Regions from separate parts of the Allobosea sp. GW823-FHT01F03 genome, predicted to be linked through region 3. Evidence: predicted binding sites of a transcription regulator. Region 3 holds the regulator's gene; each other region holds the start of a gene.
The links. Region 3 encodes LexA, which represses DNA repair genes until DNA is damaged. Its sites were predicted from a motif close to TGTTCNNNNTGTGTTCNG; they were not measured.
Positions count from the first base shown of each region.

Region 1: AC3RCC_RS21755 (PA0069 family radical SAM protein) is a predicted target of LexA. The motif match lies at 5,257-5,274, and genes of this name have one in related genera.
Region 2: AC3RCC_RS04880 (helicase-related protein) is a predicted target of LexA. The motif match lies at 6,031-6,048, and genes of this name have one in related genera.

Region 1 is NZ_CM179505.1:4,534,988-4,542,782, forward strand. It holds gene AC3RCC_RS21725 (electron transfer flavoprotein-ubiquinone oxidoreductase) at 1-66, opposite strand, end outside; gene AC3RCC_RS21730 (uracil-DNA glycosylase) at 336-1,118, shown strand; gene AC3RCC_RS21735 (cytochrome ubiquinol oxidase subunit I) at 1,260-2,690, shown strand; gene cydB (cytochrome d ubiquinol oxidase subunit II) at 2,702-3,706, shown strand; gene ypfJ (KPN_02809 family neutral zinc metallopeptidase) at 3,807-4,697, shown strand; gene AC3RCC_RS21750 (glycosyltransferase family A protein) at 4,718-5,203, opposite strand; gene AC3RCC_RS21755 (PA0069 family radical SAM protein) at 5,319-6,509, shown strand; gene rnhB (ribonuclease HII) at 6,591-7,202, shown strand; gene AC3RCC_RS21765 (site-specific DNA-methyltransferase) at 7,450-7,795, shown strand, end outside.
Region 2 is NZ_CM179505.1:1,054,270-1,062,064, forward strand. It holds gene AC3RCC_RS04850 (GFA family protein) at 1-323, shown strand, start outside; gene cobT (cobaltochelatase subunit CobT) at 349-2,247, shown strand; gene AC3RCC_RS04860 (esterase-like activity of phytase family protein) at 2,244-3,254, shown strand; gene rpmB (50S ribosomal protein L28) at 3,430-3,717, opposite strand; gene AC3RCC_RS04870 (DUF3108 domain-containing protein) at 3,975-4,802, shown strand; gene AC3RCC_RS04875 (alpha/beta fold hydrolase) at 4,931-5,821, shown strand; gene AC3RCC_RS04880 (helicase-related protein) at 6,140-7,795, shown strand, end outside.
Region 3 is NZ_CM179505.1:3,305,983-3,313,777, reverse strand. It holds gene lpxD (UDP-3-O-(3-hydroxymyristoyl)glucosamine N-acyltransferase) at 1-274, shown strand, start outside; gene fabZ (3-hydroxyacyl-ACP dehydratase FabZ) at 364-822, shown strand; gene lpxA (acyl-ACP--UDP-N-acetylglucosamine O-acyltransferase) at 887-1,696, shown strand; gene AC3RCC_RS15870 (LpxI family protein) at 1,693-2,562, shown strand; gene lpxB (lipid-A-disaccharide synthase) at 2,559-3,737, shown strand; gene lexA (transcriptional repressor LexA) at 4,014-4,745, shown strand; gene AC3RCC_RS15855 (ComEC/Rec2 family competence protein) at 4,739-6,925, opposite strand; gene gltX (glutamate--tRNA ligase) at 7,175-7,795, shown strand, end outside.

The sequences.
Region 1 (7,795 bases), 1.2 Mb from region 3:
GCCGACGATGACGACGTCGTATTCCATGCTTTCGCGCGGGGTGCTCTGCGCTTCCTCGAGTGTCATTCTGCCCTCCGCCAACGGCCCGACCTGTCCCGATCCGCAGGATAGTTTATATGTGAACGATCATGAACGCCCGCGCAAGATCGGGCGGTATCGAGATTGGAAACCTTCTATCCGGGCGTAAGAGGCAATTTGCAACTGCGAAAGGCATGACGACGAGGTGGCCGTGAGACGCGCAGCCTGCCTGATCCGCCGGCCCCCGGCAGCATCGATGCGAGCAAGGGCGGCGGACGGGTCGCCTCGCCGCTACGATCCGTGCTAGCCACGACGCCATGTCGCCAGCCACGCCGCATCCCGCCGAAATCATCGCCTGGTATGCCGAAATGGGCGTATCCGAGGCGCTCGACGAGACGCCGCACAACCATTTCGCGGCGCCCCGGCCAGCGCCCCGCCCGGCTCTCGCACCGGTACCGGCGCCGCCGCTGCGCCATGCTGCCGCGGCGACCGCACCGGACGAGGCGGCTGTTTCGGCGCGGACTCTGGCGCGCGAGGCGCGGACGCTCGACGAACTCAAGGCCGCCATGGCCGGTTTCGAAGGCTGCGCGCTGAAGGCCACGGCCAAGAACCTGGTCTTCGCCGATGGCAATCCGGCGGCCCGGGTGATGCTGGTCGGCGAAGCGCCCGGCGCCGACGAGGACCGCGCCGGCCTGCCCTTCGTCGGCCGCTCCGGGCAATTGCTGGACCGGATGCTGGCAGCGATCGGGCTGACGCGGGCCGAGCAGGTCTACATCGCCAATCTCCTGCCCTGGCGGCCGCCGGGGAACCGCACGCCGACCCCGCAGGAGGTGGCGATCTGCCTGCCCTTCATCCAGCGCCAGATCGAGCTCGTCGATCCGGCCATCCTGGTCTGTGTCGGACGGCCCTCCTCGATGGCGCTGCTCGACGTCAAGAGCATCATGGCCGCGCGCGGGCGCTGGCTGGAATACGACAATGGTACGCGCACCATCCCTGCCCTGCCGATCCTGCACCCGGCCTATCTCTTGCGCAGCCCGCTCGACAAGCGCCTGGCCTGGCGCGATCTGCGGACCCTGAAGGTGGCGATCGACGCATTGTGACGCATCGCGACATCGCGACGCTGCGGCATCGTCGGGCGCTGCCCGCGCGTCTCGCCTTGATTAATCAGGTTTCTAAGTAGACCCTGTGGCCCGCAGGGTCTCGCGGCCTGATGTATCTGGCCGGATTACCGGAGCGACGCGATGGAAATCGACGCCTTACTGCTGTCCCGCATACAATTCGCCTTCACGATCTCATTCCACATCGTCTTCCCGGCCTTCACCATCGGCCTCTCCGCCTATATCGCGACGCTGCTCGGCCTCTGGCTGAAGACCGGCGACCAGAAATTCCACCTGCTCGCCCGGTTCTGGACCAAGATCTTCGCCGTCTCCTTCGCCATGGGCGTGGTTTCCGGCATCGTGCTCTCCTATCAGTTCGGCACGAACTGGAGCCGGTTCTCGGCCGTCACCGGCAATGTGCTGGGCCCGCTGATCGGCTACGAGGTGCTGAGCGCCTTCTTCCTGGAAGCCTCCTTCCTCGGCGTGCTGCTCTTCGGCTGGAAGCGGGTGCCGCCCTGGCTGCATTTCCTCTCGGCGGTGATCGTCGCCGGCGGCACGGCGCTGTCGGGCTTCTGGATCCTCTCGGCCAATAGCTGGATGCAGTATCCGGTCGGCCACGAGGTCCGCGACGGCATCGCCTATCCCGTCGACTGGATGAAGATCGTCTTCAGCCCTACCTTCCCGCTGCGCTACGCCCACATGATGACGGCGGCCTATCTCACCACCGCCTTCGTGGTGCTGGCGACCGGGGCGCGCCATCTGCTCGCCGGCCACCGCACCGAAGCGGCCAAGACCATGGTGCGGATGGCGATCCTGATGATCGCGCTGACGGCGCCACTGCAGGCCCTGATCGGCGACTTCCACGGCAAGCAGACCGCGATCTACCAGCCCGCCAAGCTCGCCGCGATCGAAGCGCACTGGGATTCCTCGAAGCCCGGCGCGCTCGTGCTCTTCGCCTGGCCCGACGAGAAGGCCGAGCTGAACCGCTTCGAGATCTCGATCCCCGGCGTCGCCAGCCTGCTCACCCATGGCAGCATGGACGCGCTGTTCCCGAGCCTGAAGGACTTCAAGGTCGAGGACAGGCCGCCGGTGCTGATCCCCTTCTTCGGCTTCCGACTGATGGTCGGGCTCGGCACGCTGATGATCCTGTTCGGCTGGGTCGGCGCCTGGCTCTGGTCGCGCGGCCGCATCTTCGAATCGCGACGCTGGCTCTGGATCGCCCAGTACACTTGGCCAGCCGGCTTCGTCGCCATCCTCGCCGGCTGGTTCGTCACCGAGGTCGGGCGCCAGCCCTGGGTCGCCACCGGCATCCTGCGCACCAAGGATGCGGTCTCGCCGATCACCACCGCCGAGGTCGCGATCTCGCTGGCGCTGTTCGTCTTCGTCTACTGCGTGGTGTTCACCGCCGGCATCCTCCTGATCAACCGCCTGATCGCCAAGGGACCCGACGAGATCAGCCCCGAGGATCCGCCCGAGCAGCCCTCGAAGCGGACATTGAAGGCGGCCCAGGGGCCTGCCTCCCATTTGTTCGGCGACGGCAAGCCCGGCGACGACAAGATCCAGCCGGCGCTCTGAGGAGAACCCAGATGGAATGGTATCTCCCCGTGATCTGGGCCGGGCTGATCGGCACCGCCGTGATGCTCTATGTGGTGCTGGACGGTTTCGACCTCGGCATCGCCATCCTGTTCCCGACGACCGGGGACGAAGGCGAGCGCGACCAGATGATGAACTCGGTCGCACCGTTCTGGGACGGCAACGAGACCTGGCTGGTGCTCGGCGGCGCCGGACTCTGGGTGGCTTTTCCGCTGGCCTATGCGGTGATCATGCCGGCCCTCTATCTGCCGGTGACGCTGATGCTGCTCTCGCTGATCTTCCGCGGCGTCGCCTTCGAGTTCCGCTGGGTGGCGAAGCCGAAGCACAGGATCTGGGATCTCGCCTTCTGGCTCGGCTCGACCAGCGCCGCCTTCGCCCAAGGCGTCATCCTCGGCGGGCTGATCCAGGGCATCAAGGTCGTCGACAACCAGTTCGCCGGCGGCCCCTTCGACTGGCTGACGCCCTTCACGCTGATGTGCGGGGCGGGCGTCGTCGTCGGCTATGCCCTGCTCGGCGCGACCTGGCTCGTCTTCAAGACCGAAGGTCCGGTCGCCGACCGGGCCCGTCGGCAGGCCAAGGTCCTGCTGCTCGGCCTGCTCGCCTTCGCGGCGCTGGTCTCGCTGTGGACGCCCTATGCCCATCCGCGGATCGCCGAGCGCTGGTTCACGCCCTCGAACCTCATACTGCTCTGGCCCTTCCCGGTGCTGACCGCCTTCTGCGGCTACATGGTCTGGAAGCGGCTGCGCGGGAACCACGAGTTCACGCCCTTCGCCTTCACGATCGCGATCTTCGTGCTCTGCTTCCTCGGCTTGGCGATCTCGAACTTCCCATATCTGGTGCCGCCCGGCCTGACGATCTGGGACACGGCGGCAGCGCCGAGTTCGCACATCTTCGTGCTGATCGGGGTCAGCTTCCTCCTGCCGATGATCCTGTTCTACACCGCCTTCGTCTACTGGACCTTCCGCGGCAAGGTGAAAGCCGATAGCGGCTATCACTGAGCGCCTCGACGCATCGGCCCAAGCAGGGCGAAGCCGAATGAAGGCTTGAGTTCCGGCCGCGCCTGCCGGAGATTGGCACGGCTTCAGCAAGGGCCTCACGATGCGTTGGGAAGATTACCGCCAGTCCGAAAACCTCGAGGACAGGCGTGGCGGCGGCGGCGAATTCGCCGGCCTGCCGGGCGGCCGCGGCGGCATCGGCATCGGCACCATGGTGGTGCTCGGCCTGGTCGGTTGGGCGCTGGGCATCGATCCGCGCATCCTGATCGGCGGCGCCGAGATGATCGGCGGCATCGGCGGGCGCAGCGCACCGACGCAGGAGCAGCGCAAATCCGCCGGCCCGCCGAAGGACGAGATGGGCCGCTTCATCTCGGCGGTGCTGGCGCAGAACGAGGACATCTGGTCGAAGGTTCTGCCGCAGCAGGCCAACCGGAAATACCAGCCGCCGCGCCTCGTCGTCTTCGACGGCGTGACGCGCTCGGGCTGCGGCACCGCCCAATCGGCGATGGGGCCGTTCTATTGCCCGAACGACCAGCGCGTTTATCTCGACACCTCCTTCTTCCAGGAGATGCAGCGCAAGCTCGGTGGTGGCGGCGACTTCGCCTATGCCTATGTGATCGGCCACGAAGTCGGCCACCACATCCAGAATCTGCTCGGTATCCTGCCCAAGGTGAACCAGATGCGCGAGCGGCTCTCCGAGCGCGAGTCGAACCAGCTTTCGGTGCGCGTCGAATTGCAGGCCGACTGCTTCGCCGGCGTCTGGGCCTACAATATCAAGGCGATGGACCGTATCGAGCCCGGCGATGTCGAGGAGGCGATGCGCACCGCCGCCGCGATCGGCGACGACAAGCTGCAGCAGCAGGCCGGGCGCGGCGCCGTAGTGCCGGATTCCTTCACCCACGGCTCGTCGGCGCAGCGCATGCGCTGGTTCAACGCCGGCTTCAATTCAGGCTCGATGCAGGCCTGCAACACCTTCCAGACCGACCGGCTCTGACGAAACCGGGCTCGCGGGTCTTACGCCTGCGCCCGGCCGCGGCGCACGGCGAGCCGGCGCGGCGAGGCCGGCAGGCGGCCGGAGAGAAGCTGCTTCTTCGACGCGATCAGCCCGGCGCGGACACCGCGCGAGCGCAGCGAAACCGCCCCCCATTCGCGTAGCGCGGCGATGCCGCGCAATGGCATCAGGGCCGGCATGGCCGCAGCCGTCATCAGATGCCGCTCCACGGCTTCGGTCCAATTTGGCTCGGGCAGGTCGCCAGCCTCGAGCAGGAGCACCCAGTCGCCCCGCGCCCGCTCGACCCCGGGCGCCCAGCCGGCGCCGTTGCGGGCTGCGACATAGCTCGCCCCCGTCACATCGGCGAGCCGCTCGGTTTCATTGTCGTCGCCCGTGCCGATCACCACGGCATGGCCGATCGTGCCGCCCGCCACCGCTGGAATCAGGACCGACAGGGTCGCGGCCAGCGCTTCGGTACGGCCATTGGCGCGAATGACAGCTGAGAGCATGGGCCCGAGCCTATGCCGCAGCGCAACATGTCGCAATCCCGCCACTTGCCATATGTTCTCTTTTTGTTCACATTCATTCACCGTGAGGCCGGCGATTCCGGCGAGGAGAGATCCCATGGCCCAAGCTCGCCCCTCCGCGAGACCGCCGACGACGCAGGCGCTGAAGCGCCGCGATGCCGAGCCGGCCTCGATCTCCGCCCGGGTCGCGCCGGTCGATGCGCTGGCCTTTGCCGGCCACCGCATCGATCCGGAGCGGCGGCGCGGGCGCGGCGCGACGCTCAATCCGGGCGGTCGCTACGAGGCCGAGCAGCGCTTCGACGAGGATGATGGCTGGGGCTCGCTCGGCGAATTGCCGCCGTTCAAGACCGAGATCTCGCTCGAGAAGCCGCGGACCATCATCACACGCAACGACTCCCCGGATATTTCGTTCGACCGCTCGATTAATCCCTATCGGGGCTGCGAGCATGGCTGCGTCTACTGCTTCGCCCGGCCGAGCCATGCCTATCTCGGCCTGTCTCCGGGCCTCGACTTCGAGACCAAGCTGACGGCCAAGCCGGATGCGGCGGCGCTGCTCGAAAGGGAGCTGTCCTCACCGAGCTACCAGCCGCGCACGATCGCGATCGGTACCAATACCGATCCCTATCAGCCGATCGAGAAGAAGCTGCGGATCATGCGCCAGATCCTGGAGGTCCTAGCCAAGTTCAACCACCCGGTCGGGATCGTCACCAAATCGGCGTTGGTGCAGCGCGATATCGATATCCTCGCGCCGATGGCCGAGAAGGGTCTGGTCAAGGTCGCGCTCTCGGTGACGACACTCGACGCCAAGCTCTCGCGCGGCATGGAGCCGCGGGCGGCAGCGCCGTCGAAGCGGCTGGAAACGATCCGCAAGCTGTCCGAGGCCGGCATTCCGGTGAGCGTGCTGGTGGCGCCGATCATTCCGGCGGTGAACGAGCACGAGATCGAGCGCATCCTCGACGCCGCCAGGGCGGCGGGGGCACGCGAGGCCGGCTATGTGCTTCTGCGCCTGCCGCTCGAGGTCAAGGACCTGGTGCAGGACTGGCTCGTCACCCACCATCCCGACAAGATGCGCCATGTCGTCTCGCTGATCCGCTCGACGCGCGGCGGCAAGGATTACGACGCGGCCTGGGGCCAACGCCAGGTTGGCTCCGGCCCCTATGCCTGGATGATCGGCCGGCGCTTCGAGATGGCGGCCGAACGCCTCGGCTTCAACACGGCGCGGCTGCGGCTGCGCAGCGACCTCTTCGTCAAGCCCGAGAAGGAGAAGGCGCAGCTCAGCCTGTTCTGACGAAGCCGGCCGGTGCTGCACTGTGGAAGCCGGCCTCGTCAGGGCAGACCGCAGCGGCGCGATCTGGCATAGACTGCCGCCATGTTCGCCGATTTCAGCCATGAGGCGCGCGCCATCGCGCAGGGATGCCAGCTCGTCGCCGGCGTCGACGAGGTCGGCCGCGGTCCGCTCGCCGGCCCGGTCGTGGCGGCGGCGGTCATTCTCGATCCGCAGGCGATTCCGGACGGGCTCGCCGATTCGAAGCTGCTCAGCGCCCCGCGGCGCGAGGCGCTGTTCGACACCATCCTCCAGCAGGCGCTCGCCGTCGGCATCGGCAGTGCCTCGGCAAGCGAGATCGATCGGCTGAACATCCGGCAGGCGACGCTGCTGGCGATGGGACGCTCGGTTGCGGCCCTACCGCTCGCGCCCGGCCTCGTCCTCGTCGACGGCAATGACCCGCCGGCACTGCCCTTCCCCTGCGAAGCGATCATCGGCGGCGATGCCCTGGTCTGCTCGATCGCCGCCGCCTCGATCATCGCCAAGGTGACGCGCGACCGCATGATGGCACGGCTCGGCCAGCACTATCCGGCTTACGGCTTCGCCGGTCATGCCGGCTACGGCACCGCAAAGCACCGCGCCGCGATCAAGGAGCACGGCCCCTGCCCGGCGCATCGCTACTCCTTCGCGCCGGTGAAGGGCGTCTGGACGCGTTGAGGCCTGCGTCCAGGCGAAATCCGATCTCTCGATCGGCACGCGAAGCGGCTTTCCAAACTGCCGCAACGGCAGGCAGGCACCGCTTACCCTTCCTTAACTTCCGTTACTAATTAATCAACATATTCAACGGACTAGGCAAATCTTGCAGCCCCAGAATGGGACGCATTTTTTTCAAGCCGGAAACCCGGCCTTTACCCTGACCGGCCCAAGATCGGGACCGTTGAAGTTGCGTAACGGTCTGGGCGTCATGAGTATCTCGCGTACCGGGACCGCCAATGCCGCCGTCCGGATTCAAGTCTCGCGTACCGGACGGCCCGCATTGGGGGCCCGGATGAAGGCCAAGAGCCTTCCATCCAAAACGGGCCTTTTTCCGGCACTGCCTCTCGACCAGGTCATCGTCGGCGACTGCGTCGCGGCGATCGACTCGCTGCCTGCGGCCAGCGTCGACATGGTCTTTGCCGACCCGCCTTATAATCTCCAGCTTGGTGGCGATCTGCGCCGGCCCGACGACAGCCTCGTCGACGCCGTCGACGACGACTGGGACAAGTTTTCGTCCTTCGCCGAATATGACGCGTTCACGCGGGCCTGGCTCA
Region 2 (7,795 bases), 2.3 Mb from region 3:
GTGGACGGGTCGCCTATGAGGTCGAAGCCGATCTCGGGCAGACGATCACCTGCAACTGCTCCTATTGCCAGCGCCGAGGCTCGGTGCTGGCCTTCACCCCAGCGCAGAACTTCACCCTGACCAAGGGTGAGGACGCGCTGACCGAGTACCGCTTCAACACGCAGAAGATCCAGCATCTGTTCTGCGAGAGCTGCGGCATCGAATCCTTCGCGCGCGGCGAGATGCCGGACGGTACGCAGATGGTCGCGATCAACGCCCGCTGCCTCGCCGACGTCGAGCCGACCGAGCTCAACAGCACCGCCTATGACGGGCGCTCGCGCTGAACCCAGCCAGGGAGACCGCAAGGCCTTGTCCATCTCCAACCGCAAGCCCGGCACGCCCAAGGAAGCGCCAGCCGAACCGCTGAAGCGTGCCGTCTCCGGCGCGATGAAGGCGATTGCGCGCAAGCCGGAGATGGAGATCGTCTTCGCTGCCGACAAACCCTCCCTGGTCGGCGAGCGCGCCCGCCTGCCCGAGCCGCCGCGCAAGCTCACCGCCCAGGACGTCGCGATCCTGCGCGGCCATGCCGATTCGATGGCGCTCAGGCTCGCCTGCCATGACGCCTCGATCCATCGCCGCGCCGCGCCCGAGGGCGACGCCGCCCGCGCCGTGTTCGACGCCGTCGAGCAGGCGCGCGTCGAATCGCTCGGCTCGCGCCGGATGGCCGGCATGGCCGGCAATATCGGCGCCATGCTCGAGGACCGCTATCACCGCGGCGGGCGCTATGAGGAGATCACCGACCGCGCCGACGCGCCGCTCGAGGACGCGCTCGCCCTGATGGTGCGCGAGCGCCTGACCGGGTTGAAGCCGCCCAAGGCGGCGCAGAAGCTGGTCGAGCTCTGGCGCGAGGAGGTCGAGGGGAAGGCCGGGGCCGATCTCGACCGGCTCGCCAGATCGGTCGAGGACCAGCGCGGCTTCGCCCGTACCGTCCGCGACATGCTGGCCTCGCTCGACATGGCCGAGCAGACCAGCCAGGGCCAGGACGACGAGGAGGACGAGGACGAGAACGACCAGTCCTCGGAGGATCAGGAGCAGCAGGAAGGCGAGGCCGAGCAGGAGAGCCAGGGCGAGCGTTCCGAGACCGAGGTCAGCGAGGACGCCGCCGAGGAGATGCAGGAGGGGGCCTCCGAGGCCGCCGACGCACCGGCCGGCGACTGGGACGAGGAGGATGACAGCTCCGAGGCCGAGGAAGCCGGCGAGGCGCCGCGCCCGCGCGACAGCCGCGCCAATGAGCGGCCGCAGACCGACTACAAGGCTTATTCGACCAAGTTCGACGAGATCGTCACCGCCGAGGAACTCTGCGATGCCGAGGAGCTGACGCGTCTGCGCGCCTATCTCGACAAGCAGTTGGCGCATCTTCAGGGCGTCGTGGCGCGCCTCGCCAACCGGTTGCAGCGGCGCCTGATGGCGCAGCAGAACCGCTCCTGGCAGTTCGATCTGGAGGAAGGCGCGCTCGATCCCTCGCGCCTGCCGCGCATCATCATCGACCCGTTCCAGCCGCTCTCCTTCCGGCAGGAATCGGACACGAATTTCCGCGATACGGTGGTGACGCTGCTGATCGACAATTCCGGCTCGATGCGCGGCCGGCCGATCACGGTCGCGGCGACCTGCGCCGACATCCTGGCGCGCACGCTGGAGCGCTGCGGCGTCAAGGTCGAGCTGCTCGGCTTCACCACGCGCGCCTGGAAGGGCGGGCTCTCGCGCGAATCCTGGCTGCAATCGGGCAAGCCGGCGAATCCCGGCCGTCTCAACGATCTCCGCCATATCATCTACAAGGCGGCGGATGCCCCCTGGCGCCGGGCGCGCAAGAATCTCGGGCTGATGATGCGCGAGGGACTGCTCAAGGAGAATATCGACGGCGAGGCGCTGGACTGGGCGCATAAGCGCCTGCTGGCGCGGCCGGAGCAGCGCAAGATCCTGATGGTGATCTCGGACGGCGCGCCGGTCGACGATTCCACGCTCTCGGTCAATGCCGGGAGCTATCTCGAGCGGCATCTGCGCCATGTCATCGCCGAGATCGAGACCCGCTCGCCGGTCGAGCTGATCGCGATCGGCATCGGCCATGACGTCACCCGCTACTATCGCCGCGCCGTCACCATCGTCGATGCCGAGGAACTCGGCGGGGTGATGACCGAGAAGCTGGCGGAGCTGTTCGAAGAGGATGCCGGCGCCGCCACGGGCGGGCGCGTCTCCCGCCGTCTGCAATGAGCCTCAGCCGACGCGGCCTGCTGGCCGGCCTCGGCGCGGCCGCGCTGGCGCCGGCCGCGCGCGCCCAGGCGATCGAGCCTGGCCGCTCCTCGCTCAAGGTCTCGGGCCGCCCGCTCTCGGTCTTCGAGCCGGGCAATCCGACGAAGACCCGCTTCGGCCAGCTCGTCTTCCGCAGCGGGCTCGTGCTCAGCGCTGGCCATCCGCGCTTCGGCGGCTTCTCCGGGCTCTGGCGCTCGCCTGACGGCACGCAACTGGTGGCGGTGAGCGACAAGGCCTCCTGGCTGACGGGACGGCTCGTGCGGCGTGACGGCTGCCTCGTCGGGTTGGAGCAGGCGGAGATCGCCCCGGTGCTCGGTGTCTCGGGTCGGCCGCTCGCTCGCTCGCGCTATTACGATACCGAAGCGCTGGCGATCCAGGACGGCATCGCCTATCTCGCCGTCGAGCGCACCCATGACATCCTGCGCTTCGACTGGGCGAAATATGGCGTCGAGGCGCGAGCGCGGATCGTGCAGCTACCGCCGGCGGCGAAGCGCCTGCCGAGCAATCGCGGCATGGAGGCGCTCGGCGTCGTGCCCGCGGGGCATCCGCTCGCCGGCGCCCTGGTGGCGATCTCCGAACGCTCGGGCAAGGAAGACGAGCCGACCAGCGGCTTCATCATCGGCGGGCGTCAATCGGGGACCTTCCAGGTCATTCGCCGCGACGGCTACGACATCACCGATCTCGCCTTCCTGCCGGGCGGCGACATGCTGCTGCTGGAGCGCTGGTACCGGCCGCTACGGGGCGTCGGCATGCGCATCCGCCGAATCGCCGGAGCCTCGCTGCGGCCGGGTGCCCGGCTCGACGGGCAAATCCTGATCGAGGCCGATCTCGGCCAGGAGATCGATAACATGGAGGGGATGGCCGTCCACCTGGAAGGTGGGCGGACCATCATCACCCTGATCTCGGACGATAATTTCTCGACCTTCCTGCAGCGGACGGTGCTGCTGGAGTTCGAACTGGCGCAATAGCGGCGCTCGTCATGCCCGGGCCCTGACCCGGGCATCTCAACCCGAACGAAGCGCCGACCTGCGCCCTTGTGTCAGGAGATTCTCGGGGCTGCGCTGCGCCCGAGAATGACGTGCACGGCGCAAACGAAAAAAGCGGCCTTGCGGCCGCTTCATTCGATCGGGAAGGAGAGTCCGCTCAGTTGGCGGCGAGCTTCTTCTCGATGTCGCGCTTCAGCGCGAGCGCGCCGGTCGACAGCTCGCCGGCCGGAGCCTTGACGAGGAAGGCGTCGAGGCCGCCGCGGTGATCGACGGTGCGCAGGGCGTTGGCCGAGACGCGCAGACGCACCGAGCGGCCGAGCGTGTCGGACTGCAGGGTGACGTTGACGAGGTTCGGCCGGAAGACCGTTTTGGTCTTACGGTTCGAGTGGCTGACGAGCTGGCCCGTCAGGGTGGCTTTCCCGGTCAGTTCGCAACGGCGAGCCATGATCTCATTCCCAAGCTTTCCAGGACGCCAACGCAAAACGCCGACACACGACGTGCCGGCAGGCGAGCACCGGAAGTCAAATTGAAGTGGCGGGTCTATAGCCAAGCCCCGAGCGCCCGTCAAGGCGAACTGCACGATAGGGCGCCGGAAACATCTCGGTAACCTCCTCTCGTCAGACTCCGTTAATCAGGTCACGATTCGGACCGATTCGCAGTGCAAGCGAGCTGTCGAACGGTCGCGCCGCCCGGAGCATCGAGATGAAGCCCGCCCTCACGCCGTCCCTGTCCGGGCTCGCCCTCGCGGCAGCCCTGCTCGCGGGCGCGTTTCCTGCCGGCGCCGCCTCGCTCGATGCCGCCTATGATGTTTCCCTGCTCGGCATGACCTTCGGCAAGGCCAGTCTGAGCGGCGACATCGAGGGCAGCCGCTACAAGCTCGATGTCCAGGCCAAGCTGACCGGGCTCGTCGGCGGTTTCACCGGCGGGCGCGGCTCCGGCGCCGCCACCGGCAATCTCAATGCCGGCAAGCTCTCGCCGGCGACCTTCGCGATCTCGTCCGCGAGCACGAGCGAGAGCCGCACGGTGCGCATGGCGCTCGAGCGCAATGCCGTGCAGGCGGTCGAGATCGAGCCGCCGATCGATGCCAAGCCCGACCGGGTGCCGATCAGCGACGCGCATCGGCGCAATGTCATGGACCCGATCAGCGCTTTCCTGATGCCGGTGGAAGGGGGGCGCAACTCCGGCGCCGCCGCCTGCAATCGCACTCTGCCGATCTTCGACGGCGCCGCGCGCTACGACATCAAGCTGAGCTATGCCGGCACGCGCGAGGTCACGCTCGACGGCTATAGCGGCCCGGTTTCGGTCTGCCAGGCGCGCTATGTGCCGATCTCCGGCCACAGGGCGCTGCGGCCGAGCACCAAGTTCATGGCCGAGAACAAGGAAATCTCGACCTGGCTCGCGCCGATCGCCGGCACGACGATGATGCTGCCGGTGCGGATCTCGGTGAAGACGATGATCGGTACCGCGGTGATCGAGGCCTCGCGCTTCAAGGTCGATCCCGGCGTGACGGCGGCGACCTCGCGCAACTGAGCCCGGCGCGGCCGGCCGCTGACAGGCGCCGGCCCGTCCTCGCCACGATGCGCGGCCCTGGTGGCGGCATTGCCGCTGAGGCTGCCGCGGGGCTAGCCTTCCCGCCGCGATTCGACCTTGGAGCCGATATGCCCGGCGATTTTGCCTTGCCACCCGGATTGCGGCGGCGCGACGTGATGGTGCGCGACACCGTGCTTCATGTCGCCGAGGTCGGCGACGGGCCGACAGTGCTGCTGCTGCATGGCTGGCCGGAGTTCTGGATGACTTGGCTGCCCTTGATGAACCGCCTGCATGGCGAGTTCCGGCTGGTCGCGCCCGATCTGCGCGGCTTCGGCGACAGCGCAAAATCGCCCGCGCCACGCAGCGATGTCGGGGCCAACAGCCATGCCGACGACATCGCCGCCTTGCTGGAAGCGCTGGGGACCGGACCGGTCGGGGTCGTCGGCCATGATGTCGGCGCCTATGTCGCCCAGGGCCTGGCGCGGCGCCACCCGCAGCGGGTCGAGAAGCTCCTGTTCTTTAACTGCCCGACGCCGAGCGTCGGTTCGGCCTGGGTGCGCGAGGGCCATGTCAACGAGATCTGGTACCAGTCCTTCCAGCAATTGCCGCTGGCCGAGCAGCTGATCGGCTCCAGCCGCGAGGCTTGCGCACTCTATCTCGGGCATTTCCTGACGCATTGGTGCCATCGCAAGGATGCCTTCGCGCCGGTCTTCGACCGCTGGGTCGAGAACTTCCTGAAGCCCGGCAATCTGCGCGGCGGCTTCGACTGGTACCGCAGCCAGAACGCGGCCCGGATCGCCGCCATCGACGGCCATCCGCCGCCATCGGTGCCGATCCATCAGCCGACGCGCGTGCATTGGGGCCGCCACGACCCGATCCTGAAAGCCGAATGGAGCGCCTTCCTGCCCTATTATTTCGACGATGTCGAAGTGACCTATTGCGAGAATGCCGGTCATTTCGTCCATGTCGAGGCGCCGGACGAGGCGGCCGAGGTGTTCACCGAAGTCTTCGCCGACTGAACTGACGGGGTGCGCGACTATTTTCGCCTTTGCCTCTCGCCTTCCCGTGCAGGAGGCCTACATGAGCGAAAGCGGCCCTTGCGCGCGCAAGTCGGCGAAGGACGGAAATCGAGGGCGATTCAAAATCTTGTGGTTATTGAATCGCTTGCCGCGATATCTCGCCGTGAACGAAACCTGATTCTGCGGGAGTCAGCGATTCGGCCTCGCTTCGTTCCGGACTCGTTCTGTTCACGGCGCGGGTTGCCCTTGGGGCGCCCGACCCGGTAGGGCTGGCTCGGTATTTCGCCGCGCAGGCTGCAGGAAAGCTCCAGCGTCTTGATCCAACCCCGCTCTCTTCCGCCTTCGCTCCGCGCACGCGGTGTCACTGCGGTGCTCGGCCCGACCAATACGGGCAAGACCCATCTCGCCATCGAGCGGATGATCGCCCATCCCACGGGGATGATCGGCCTGCCGCTGCGTCTGCTGGCGCGCGAGGTCTACCAGCGCGTCGTCGAGAGGGTCGGCCCGGAGGCGGTGGCGCTCGTCACCGGTGAGGAGAAGATCAAGCCGGAGCGGCCGCGCTTCTGGGTCTGCACGGTCGAGGCGATGCCGCGCGACCTTGCCGTCGATTTCGTCGCCGTCGACGAGATCCAGCTCGCCGCCGATCTCGACCGCGGCCATGTCTTCGCCGACCGGCTGCTGAATCATCGCGGCCGGGCCGAGACCATGCTGATCGGCGCCGGCACGATGCGGCCGCTCGTCGAGCACCTGATCCCCGGCGCCAATGTGGTGACGCGGCCGCGGCTCTCGAACCTGACCTTCGCCGGCGACCGCAAGATCACCCGCCTGCCGCGGCGTTCGGCGATCGTCGCCTTCTCGGCCGAGGAAGTCTACGCCATCGCCGAGCTGATCCGCCGGCAGAAGGGCGGGGCGGCGGTGGTGCTGGGCGCGCTATCGCCGCGCACGCGCAATGCCCAGGTCGAGATCTACCAGTCCGGCGATGTCGACTATCTCGTCGCCACCGACGCGATCGGCATGGGCCTCAACCTCGATGTCGACCACATCGCCTTCGCCGGCGACAGCAAGTTCGACGGCCATCATTTCCGCAAGCTGCATCCGGCCGAGTTCGGCCAGATCGCCGGCCGGGCCGGCCGGCATCTGCGCGACGGCACTTTCGGCACCACCGGGCGGGCGCCGCCCTTCGATGCCGAACTGGTCGATGCCATTGAGAATCATCGGTTCGAGCCGATTCGCCAGCTGCAATGGCGCAACTCCGATCTCGACCTGCGCTCGGTCCAGGGGCTGCTCGACAGCCTCAACCAGCAGCCGCAGGAGCAGGGAATGACCCGCGCCCTGATCGCCGAGGACATGACCACGCTGGAAATCCTGGCGCGCGACCATGATGTCGCAAGGCTCGCGCAGGGCAGGCCGGCGGTGACGCGGCTCTGGGAGGTCTGCGGCCTGCCGGATTATCGCAAGATCGCGCCCATGCAGCATGCCGACCTCGCGACGATGCTGTATCTTCGGCTGATGCGGCATGGCCGTCTCGATCCGGACTGGTATCGGCGCCAGCTCGATGCGCTCGACCGCACCGATGGCGAGATCGACACGCTGTCGGCGCGCATCGCGCAGGTCCGAACCTGGACCTTCGTGGCGAACCGTCCCGACTGGTTGCCTGATCCAGAGCATTGGCAGGGGGTGGCGCGTCTTGTAGAGGACAAGCTGTCGGACGCTTTGCACGAAAGGCTCGCCAGCCGTTTCGTCGATCGGCGCACGAGCGTGTTGATGCGTCGCCTGCGGGAGAATGCGATGTTGGAAGCTGAGGTCACTGCGGCGGGCGACGTGCTCGTCGAGGGCCAGCATGTCGGGTTGCTGCAGGGGTTCCGCTTTACGGCGGATCCCAAGGCCGGCGGCCCCGAAGCCAAGGCGCTGAACGCCGCCGCGATGAAGGCGCTCGCCAGCGAGATGGAGGCGCGCGCCTCGCGCGTCGTGCTC
Region 3 (7,795 bases):
TTGCGTCATCGTCTCGCAGGTCGGCATCGCCGGCTCGAGCACGCTGGAGGATTTCGTCGTGCTGGGCGGGCAGGTCGGTCTTGCCGGCCATCTGACCGTCGGCATGGGCGCGCAGGTGGCGGCTCAGAGTGGCGTCGCGGGCGATGTTCCGCGCGGCGCGCGCTATGGCGGCTATCCGGCCCAGCCGGCTTTGAGCTGGGCGCGGGAATCGGCGCTGCTCAAGCAGCTCGTCGCCAAACGTGGCAAGACGACGGGCAGCGGCGAAAGCGATTGATCTGCGGCCGGCTTCCGGCAGTGCAGCTTTCATGGCACAGAATGAGCGACCGGGGCACGGCCCGTAGGCGCTTGGGGAGAAGTAACACGATGACGGAAGCGGCGAAATCGCTCGGCGTGGCCGATATCCAGAAGATCATGGCCTGCATTCCGCATCGCTATCCTTTTCTGCTGGTCGACCGTGTCATCGAGATGGATGGCGATGCTTCCGGCATCGGCATCAAGAACGTCACCGTCAACGAGCCTCAGTTCACTGGCCATTTTCCCGGCCGTCCCGTCTTTCCGGGCGTGCTGATGATCGAGGCCATGGCCCAGACCGCAGGTGTGCTGGTGGTCAGCTCGCGCGGCGAGGACGAGGCTGCGGTCTCGACCGTGCTTTTCACCACGATCGACAAGGTCAAGTTCCGCAAGCCCGTCGTTCCCGGCGACAGCCTGCGCTTCCACCTCACCAAGATCGCGCGCAAGCGCAATATCTGGTTCTATCGCGGCGAGGCCAAGGTCGACGGTGTGCTCGTCGCCGAGGCCGAACTCTCCGCCATGGTGATGTGAGACGCGACGCAGTCTGATCCGCGCCGCCGCTTTCGACCGAACCCAAGTTCACAGGTCCCTTTACATGAGTGCCACGATCCACCCGATGTCGGTCGTCGACCCCGCTGCACGGCTGGGCGAGGGCGTCATCGTCGGCCCGTTCTGCACCGTCGGCCCGCAGGTCACGCTCGAAGACGGGGTCGAGCTGATCAGCCATGTCGCGGTTGCGGGCGTCACCAGCATCGGCGCCCGCACCAAGGTCTATCCCTTCGCCTCGATCGGCCATCCGCCGCAGGATCTGAAGTACAAGGGTGAGCCATCGACCTTAACTATCGGCGCCGATTGCGTGATCCGCGAGGGTGTCACGATGAACCCCGGCACCGAGGGCGGTGGCATGAAGACCGTGATAGGCGATCGCGGCCTCTTCCTGGCCAATTCGCATGTCGGCCATGACTCGATCATCGGCAGCAACGTCATCTTCTCGAACAATGTGATGTGCGCCGGGCACGTCACGGTCGGCGATTTCGTCATCGTCAGCGGCGGCACCGGCCTGCATCAGTTCATCCGGGTCGGCGACCATGCCTTCATCGGCGGCGGCGCCGGGGTGATGCATGACGTCATCCCCTTCGGCATGGTGCGCGACAACCCGGCCCATCTGGCCGGTCTCAACCTGGTCGGCCTGAAGCGTCGCGGTTTCTCGCGCGAGCAGATCCATGAGCTGCGCCGCGCCTATCGCCTGCTGTTTGCCGATGAGGGCACCTTGTCGGAGCGGGTTGAGGACGTCGCCGGCGAGTTCGCCTCGCATCCGTTGATCCACGAGATCCTCGATTTCATCCGCAGCGGCGGCGAGCGGGCGATCTGCGTGCCGCACGACGTCAACGCACCGGACCGGTGACCCCGGGCTCGGCCGAAACGGCGGGTAGACGGGCCGGGCTGCGCCTGGCCATCCTGGCCGGTAGCGGCGAATACCCGCCCCATGTCGCCCGCAACGCGCTCGCGGCTGGGGCGGAGGTCTATGTCGCGGCGCTTTCGGGCGCGGCGAACATCGCCGATTTTCCCGGCTGCGAAGCGCAGGAATACCGGCTCGGCCAGCTCGGCCGCCTGCTCGGTGCGCTCAAGCGCCGCAACGTCACCGATATCGTGATGGTCGGGGCGTTGCCGCGACCGAGTTTCGGTGCGCTGGCGCCAGAGCTCTCGACCCTGAAATACCTGCCGCATTTCGCGCGCGCCTTCCAGGGCGGCGATGACCATCTGCTTCGGGGGGTCGTGAGTTTCTTCGAGGGGCAGGGGTTCCGGGTCGGGAGCCCGGCGGAGATGGCCCCGGAGATCGTCGCGCCGCTCGGCGCTCTCGGGCGGATCGTCCCGACACCAATTGCCCGCAGCGCCTTGCTACGCGGCTTCGACCTGCTGGCGGCATTGTCGCCCTTCGATATCGGCCAGGGCGCGGTCCTCGCCGATCATCGCGTGATCGCGGTCGAGGCGGCCGAGGGAACCGATGCCATGCTCGAGCGTGTCGCCGGACTGGTGAGGGCAGGGCGCCTCAAGCTGGCAAAGGGCGATGGTGTCCTCGTCAAGGCGCCGAAGCTCGGCCAGGATCTGCGCGTCGACATGCCCGCGATCGGCCCCGAGACCGTCGCGCGGCTCGCCGAGATCGGCCTCGCCGGAATTGCGGTGAAGGCCGGAGGTGTGCTCGTCGGCGATCGTGCCCGTCTGGCCGCGAGCGCCGATGCCGTGGGCATCTTCATCGAGGGCGTGCCTTGAGCACGCCGCCCTTCCGGCTTTTCGTCGTCGCTGGCGAGGCCTCTGGCGACGCGCTCGGTGCGCGTTTCGTGCAGCAGCTTCGCCACCGCCTTGCAGGGCGCCCGCTCGAGCTGCGCGGCGTCGGAGGCGAGGTTCTGGCGGCGGAAGGCTTGGCGAGCATCTTCCCCCAGGAGGACATCGCGGTGATGGGCTTCGGCCCGGTCGTTGCCCGCCTGCCATTGCTGCTGCGTCGCATCTCTGACGCGGCGCAGGCTGCTGCCGCCTTCGCGCCCGATCTGATGCTGACGATCGACGCGCCTGACTTCAGCCTGCGCGTCGACAAGAAGCTGCGCCGGCTCAATCCTGCCGTGCCGATCGCGCACTGGGTCTGCCCGAGCGTCTGGGCCTGGCGCCAGGGCCGGGCGCGGCGCATGCGCCCGCATGTCGACAGGATCCTGGCGCTCCTGCCCTTCGAGCCGGAGGCGCTTGCGCGTCTCGGCGGACCAGACACCGTCTATGTCGGGCATCCGCTGATCGAGCGGCTCGCGGAACTGCGCCCTGGGCCGGATGAGGCCAGGGTTCGGGCCGACGCGCAGGCGCCGCTTATCCTCGTCCTGCCGGGCAGCCGTGGCTCCGAGATCCGCCACCTCATGCCCGCCTTCGGCGAGACGATCGCGCGCATCGCCCGGGCATTGCCGCGGGCACGCTTCGTCTTGCCGGCCGTGCCGCGTCTGGTCGAAGCCATTACCGGGATCGTCGCAAGCTGGCCCGTGAAACCCGAGATCGTGACGGGGGAGGCGGCCAAGCTCGCGGCCTTCCGTCAGGCGCGCGCGGCACTCGCCGCCTCCGGAACGGTGACGCTCGAGCTCGCCCTGGCGCAGGTGCCGACCGTCGCCGCCTATCGTGGTGCCGGCTGGGAGGCGGCGCTGGCCCGCCGCCTGATCAAGCTGCCGACGGTCATCCTGCCGAACCTCATTCTCGGCGAGAACGTCGTTCCCGAGTTCATCCAGGACGATGTGACGCCGGACGCGCTGGCCCTGGCTCTCACCGCGGTGATCGGCGACGGTGCGGCGCGCGACCGCCAGCTCGACGGTTTCGCCGCGCTCGAGCACAGGATGCGCAGCGCCGGCCCGAGCCCGGCCGCCAATGCCGTCGATGCGGCGCTGGCGCTGCTGCGGCAGCAGCCGGCATCGTAGCGCGGGATCGCCGAATTCGCCGCGGATCGGCAGTCCGCGGCGGTCAAGCCCACTGCCGCGACGGCCATCATCGTGCCCGGAATCGCCGGCCTGAGCTCTATCGCCGCTCCGTCTCTTCTTGCTGCCTTGTTCTCCGCAAAGCTTCGCGTGCAAGGAGAAGGACAGCTTTCACGCCCTGCAAGAGCGTGCTGAACCTCTCTTGCGGAACACATGGCGAACAGGTATGTTGTTCGTGCTTTGTTTCGATTCCGATGCGAAAGGCTGGGCGGCGAGATCATGCTGACACGCAAACAGTTCGAACTGCTTCGCTTCATCCATGAACGCCTGCGCGAATCCGGCGTCCCGCCCTCCTTCGACGAGATGAAGGATGCGCTCGATCTGCGCTCCAAATCCGGCATTCACCGGTTGATCATGGCGCTGGAGGAGCGCGGCTTCATTCGCCGGCTACCGAACCGCGCCCGGGCACTCGAAGTCATCAAGATGCCGGACGGAATCGGCGGTGCGCCGGGGCAGCGCGCCCGTTTCAGCCCGTCCATCGTGCAGGGGGGGCTCGGCCAGACTCCGCCTGCCCCAGCCGCCAACCTCGCCAAGCCGCGCCCCGCCACCGCTGAGGAGAACGGACGCACGACCGTTTCCATCCCGGTGATGGGTCGAATCGCCGCTGGCACGCCGATCTCGGCGATCCAGGATCGCAGCCACAGCGTCTCCATGCCGGCCGACATGCTCGGCGGCGGCGAGCACTACGCGCTGGAGGTCCGCGGCGACTCGATGATCGAGGCCGGCATTCTCGACGGCGACACCGTCGTCATCCGCAAGCAGGACACCGCCAACACCGGCGACATCATCGTCGCCCTGATCGATGACGAGGAGGCGACGCTGAAGCGCCTGCGCAAGCGCGGCTCCTCGATTGCCCTGGAGGCCGCCAACCCGGCCTACGAGACCCGCGTGCTCGGCCCGGATCGCGTCAAGATCCAGGGTCGGCTCGTCAATCTGATGCGGCGCTACTGAAGCAACCCGCTGTCCTCCGCCTGCTCCGCCGTTGCAGCGGCGGGTAGCGAGGTGGCAGGGGCGCGTCCCGGCTCCGGTGACGAAGGCGCGGCGACGGGAGCAGGCCGGGCCCGGGTCCAGGGCCGCAGGCGCGTCGCGTCCTCGGCGGTGTAGGAGCGCCAGTTTCCACCAGGCGAGGAGCCCAGCGCCGTCGCCCCGTCACGCGTGAGCGCAGCCCGGTCGATCAGCCGGGCGGTGCAGCTGCCATTGGCATGGAGCGGCGTCACGACGAGATCGGCGCGCAGGCAATCCTCGACGATAGCGATGCGGTCGCGAGTGTAGGCGACTTTGCGGCCGTCCCTGAGGCGGATCACGCAGCCGCGCGCATCGCAGGCGGCGCCTTCTCGCAAGGCCGGATCGTCCGGGGAGCGGGAATCCCCGTCGGCATGGAGCCATTGCGCCAGGACGAAACGGCTCGGCTTGCCTGCGAGGACGAGCCGCCCTTCGGGGCCGCGTACCAGAATGCCGGAACCGTCGCGCTCGATCAGGATGTCCGGCCGCGTCGGGTCCGTGGCGAGCGCCAGACCGGCGCAGAGCGGCAGTGCCGCCAGGTAGCGCAAGGCCGTCGTCCACAAGGTCAGCCAGAGCAGCGCCAGGGCGAACAGGGCGAGCGCCAGGGCGTCGAAGGCCGGCAGCACCACTGTCGAGCGCTCGATCCCGGCAACCCAGTGGGCGAGCCGCAGGACGAGGCCGGAGGCCCAGCCCATCAGGGCCCAGGCGGGCCAGTCGAGCCCGAAGGGATAGGCCAGCACGCCGAAGACCGCGGCCGGCATGACGATCAACGAGACGAAAGGCAAAGCGAGCGCGTTGCCGAGCAGGCCGAACGGGTTGAAGGTCTGGAAATGATAGACGCCGAAGGGTGCCGTCGCCGCCGTCGCCAGCAAGGTGGTGACGACGATGCCGACTGCGGAGAGCCAGAGCGGCCGCAAGGGCCAGGGCCAGCTCGCAGCGGCCGGGTCGGGTGAGCGCTCCTGCCAGCGCTCGGCGAAGGCGATCAGCGCGGCGACCGCGCCGAAAGACATCTGGAAGCTCGGCCCGAGCAGCGCCTCGGGCTCGCGCAGCAGCACGATGATCGCGGCGAGAGCGAGATTGCGCATGCTGAGGGCCGGCCGGTCGACCAGGATGGCGCCGAGCATCACCAGGGTCATGATCAAGGAGCGGACCGTCGCGACCTCGGCACCCGAGAAAACGCAATAGGCGGTGGCGCCGAACATGGCGGCGAGTGCGGCGAGCTTCTTGATCGGCCAGAAGAGGGCGAGGCCGGGCGACAGCGCCAGCAGCGCCCGTGCCAGCCAGAAGATCGTGCCGGCCGCCAGAACCATGTGCAGGCCGGAGATCGAGACGATGTGGTAGATGCCGGCGGCGCGCAGATCGTCATTGGTCGGTTCGGTGATCAGGCCGCGCTTGCCGGTCACCAGGGCGGCCGCCATCGCGCCCGCCTGCCCGCCGCCGATCGTGGCGATGCGCTCGGTCAGCGCATTGCGCGCCTGGTCGATGGCGATGCTCCAGGCGAGCTGCCGCGACGGCCGAGAAGGCGCCGGTGCCAGCGCGACCTTTCCGGCAATGCTGCCGACCGCGCCGATGCCGCGGAAGAAGGCGTCGCGGGCGAAGTCATAGCCGCCGGGACGCGCCGGTCCAGGCGGCGGCAGGAGCCGCGCGGTCGCCACGATGTGATCGCCGGGCTTCAAGGTCGTCGCGATGGTGCTGACGCGGACGCGCCTCGGGCGCTGCTGCGGTTCGACGCCCGGCAGGGCGGTGACCAGGACGACCAGACGGACGCCCTTCTCGCGCTGCTCCAGCGTCTCGACGAAACCGGTGATCTTGCCGACATGGAGCCGGGAGAGCGCCGGTGCCGCGATGCTCGCCGCCCGCCAGGCTCCGGCGCCGAAGCCGGCAAAGAGTGCGCCTAGCGCGACACAGACGAGCATGGCGCGGCGCCTGTGGCGCAATAGCAGCGCGGCGAGCGCGGACAGGGCGAGGCCGGCCAGCGGCGCCGCCGGGCTCGGCTCGCGATCGGCGAGGAAATACAGGACGACGCCGAGCCCGAGCGGCACCGGAAGCCAGTTGAAGAGGCGCCGCCGCTCGATCTCGGTTTCGAGCATGGCGCGGAGCGGGGCGTACCAGTTCGACGGGGTCCACACCGGGCTCAGCGACAGCCGATACGCCCACCTTGCCCCACCCCGCCAGGCGAGGGCGCGCGCGGAGGCCTTTCGGCGACGCCCGGGCGGTGCGGAAAGCATCGGCCTCCCTTTCGCCACCGGAACAGGAAGACGCTTAACGGCGGCCGCAAAGCCATGTTACAGCGACCGCGCCGGTTGTCAGCCCCGGCCGAGACCGCCCATGAGCCGGCTCTCGCCCTTCATCCGCCCGTTCCGTCGGAGTCCTTCTTCATGAGCGATGAGGTCGTCACGCGCTTTGCGCCGTCGCCTACCGGATTCCTCCATATCGGTGGCGCCCGCACCGCCCTGTTCAACTGGCTCTATGCCCGCCGCCATGGTGGCAAGATGCTGCTGCGCATCGAGGATACCGATCGCGAACGCTCGACCGATGCCGCCATCGCCGCGATTCTCGACGGCCTGTCCTGGCTCGGTCTCGATTGGGACGGGCAGACCGTCTACCAGTTCCAGCGTGCCGCCCGGCATCGCGAGGTCGCTGAGCAGATGCTCGCAGCCGGCAAGGCCTATTATTGCTATGCGACCCCGCAGGAACTCGACGAGATGCGCGAGAAGGCCAAGGCCGAGGGCCGGCCGATGCGCTATGACGGGCGCTGGCGCGACCGCGATCCGGCGACCGCACCGGCCGGCGCCAAGCCGGTCATTCGCCTGAAGGCCGAGCAGACCGGCGAGACTGTGGTCGAGGACGAGGTCCAGGGCCGCGTCGTCTGGCAGAACGAGAATCTCGACGATCTCGTCCTGCTGCGCTCGGACGGCAACCCGACCTATATGCTCGCCGTGGTCGTCGACGATCACGACATGGGCGTCACCCATATCATCCGCGGCGACGACCACCTG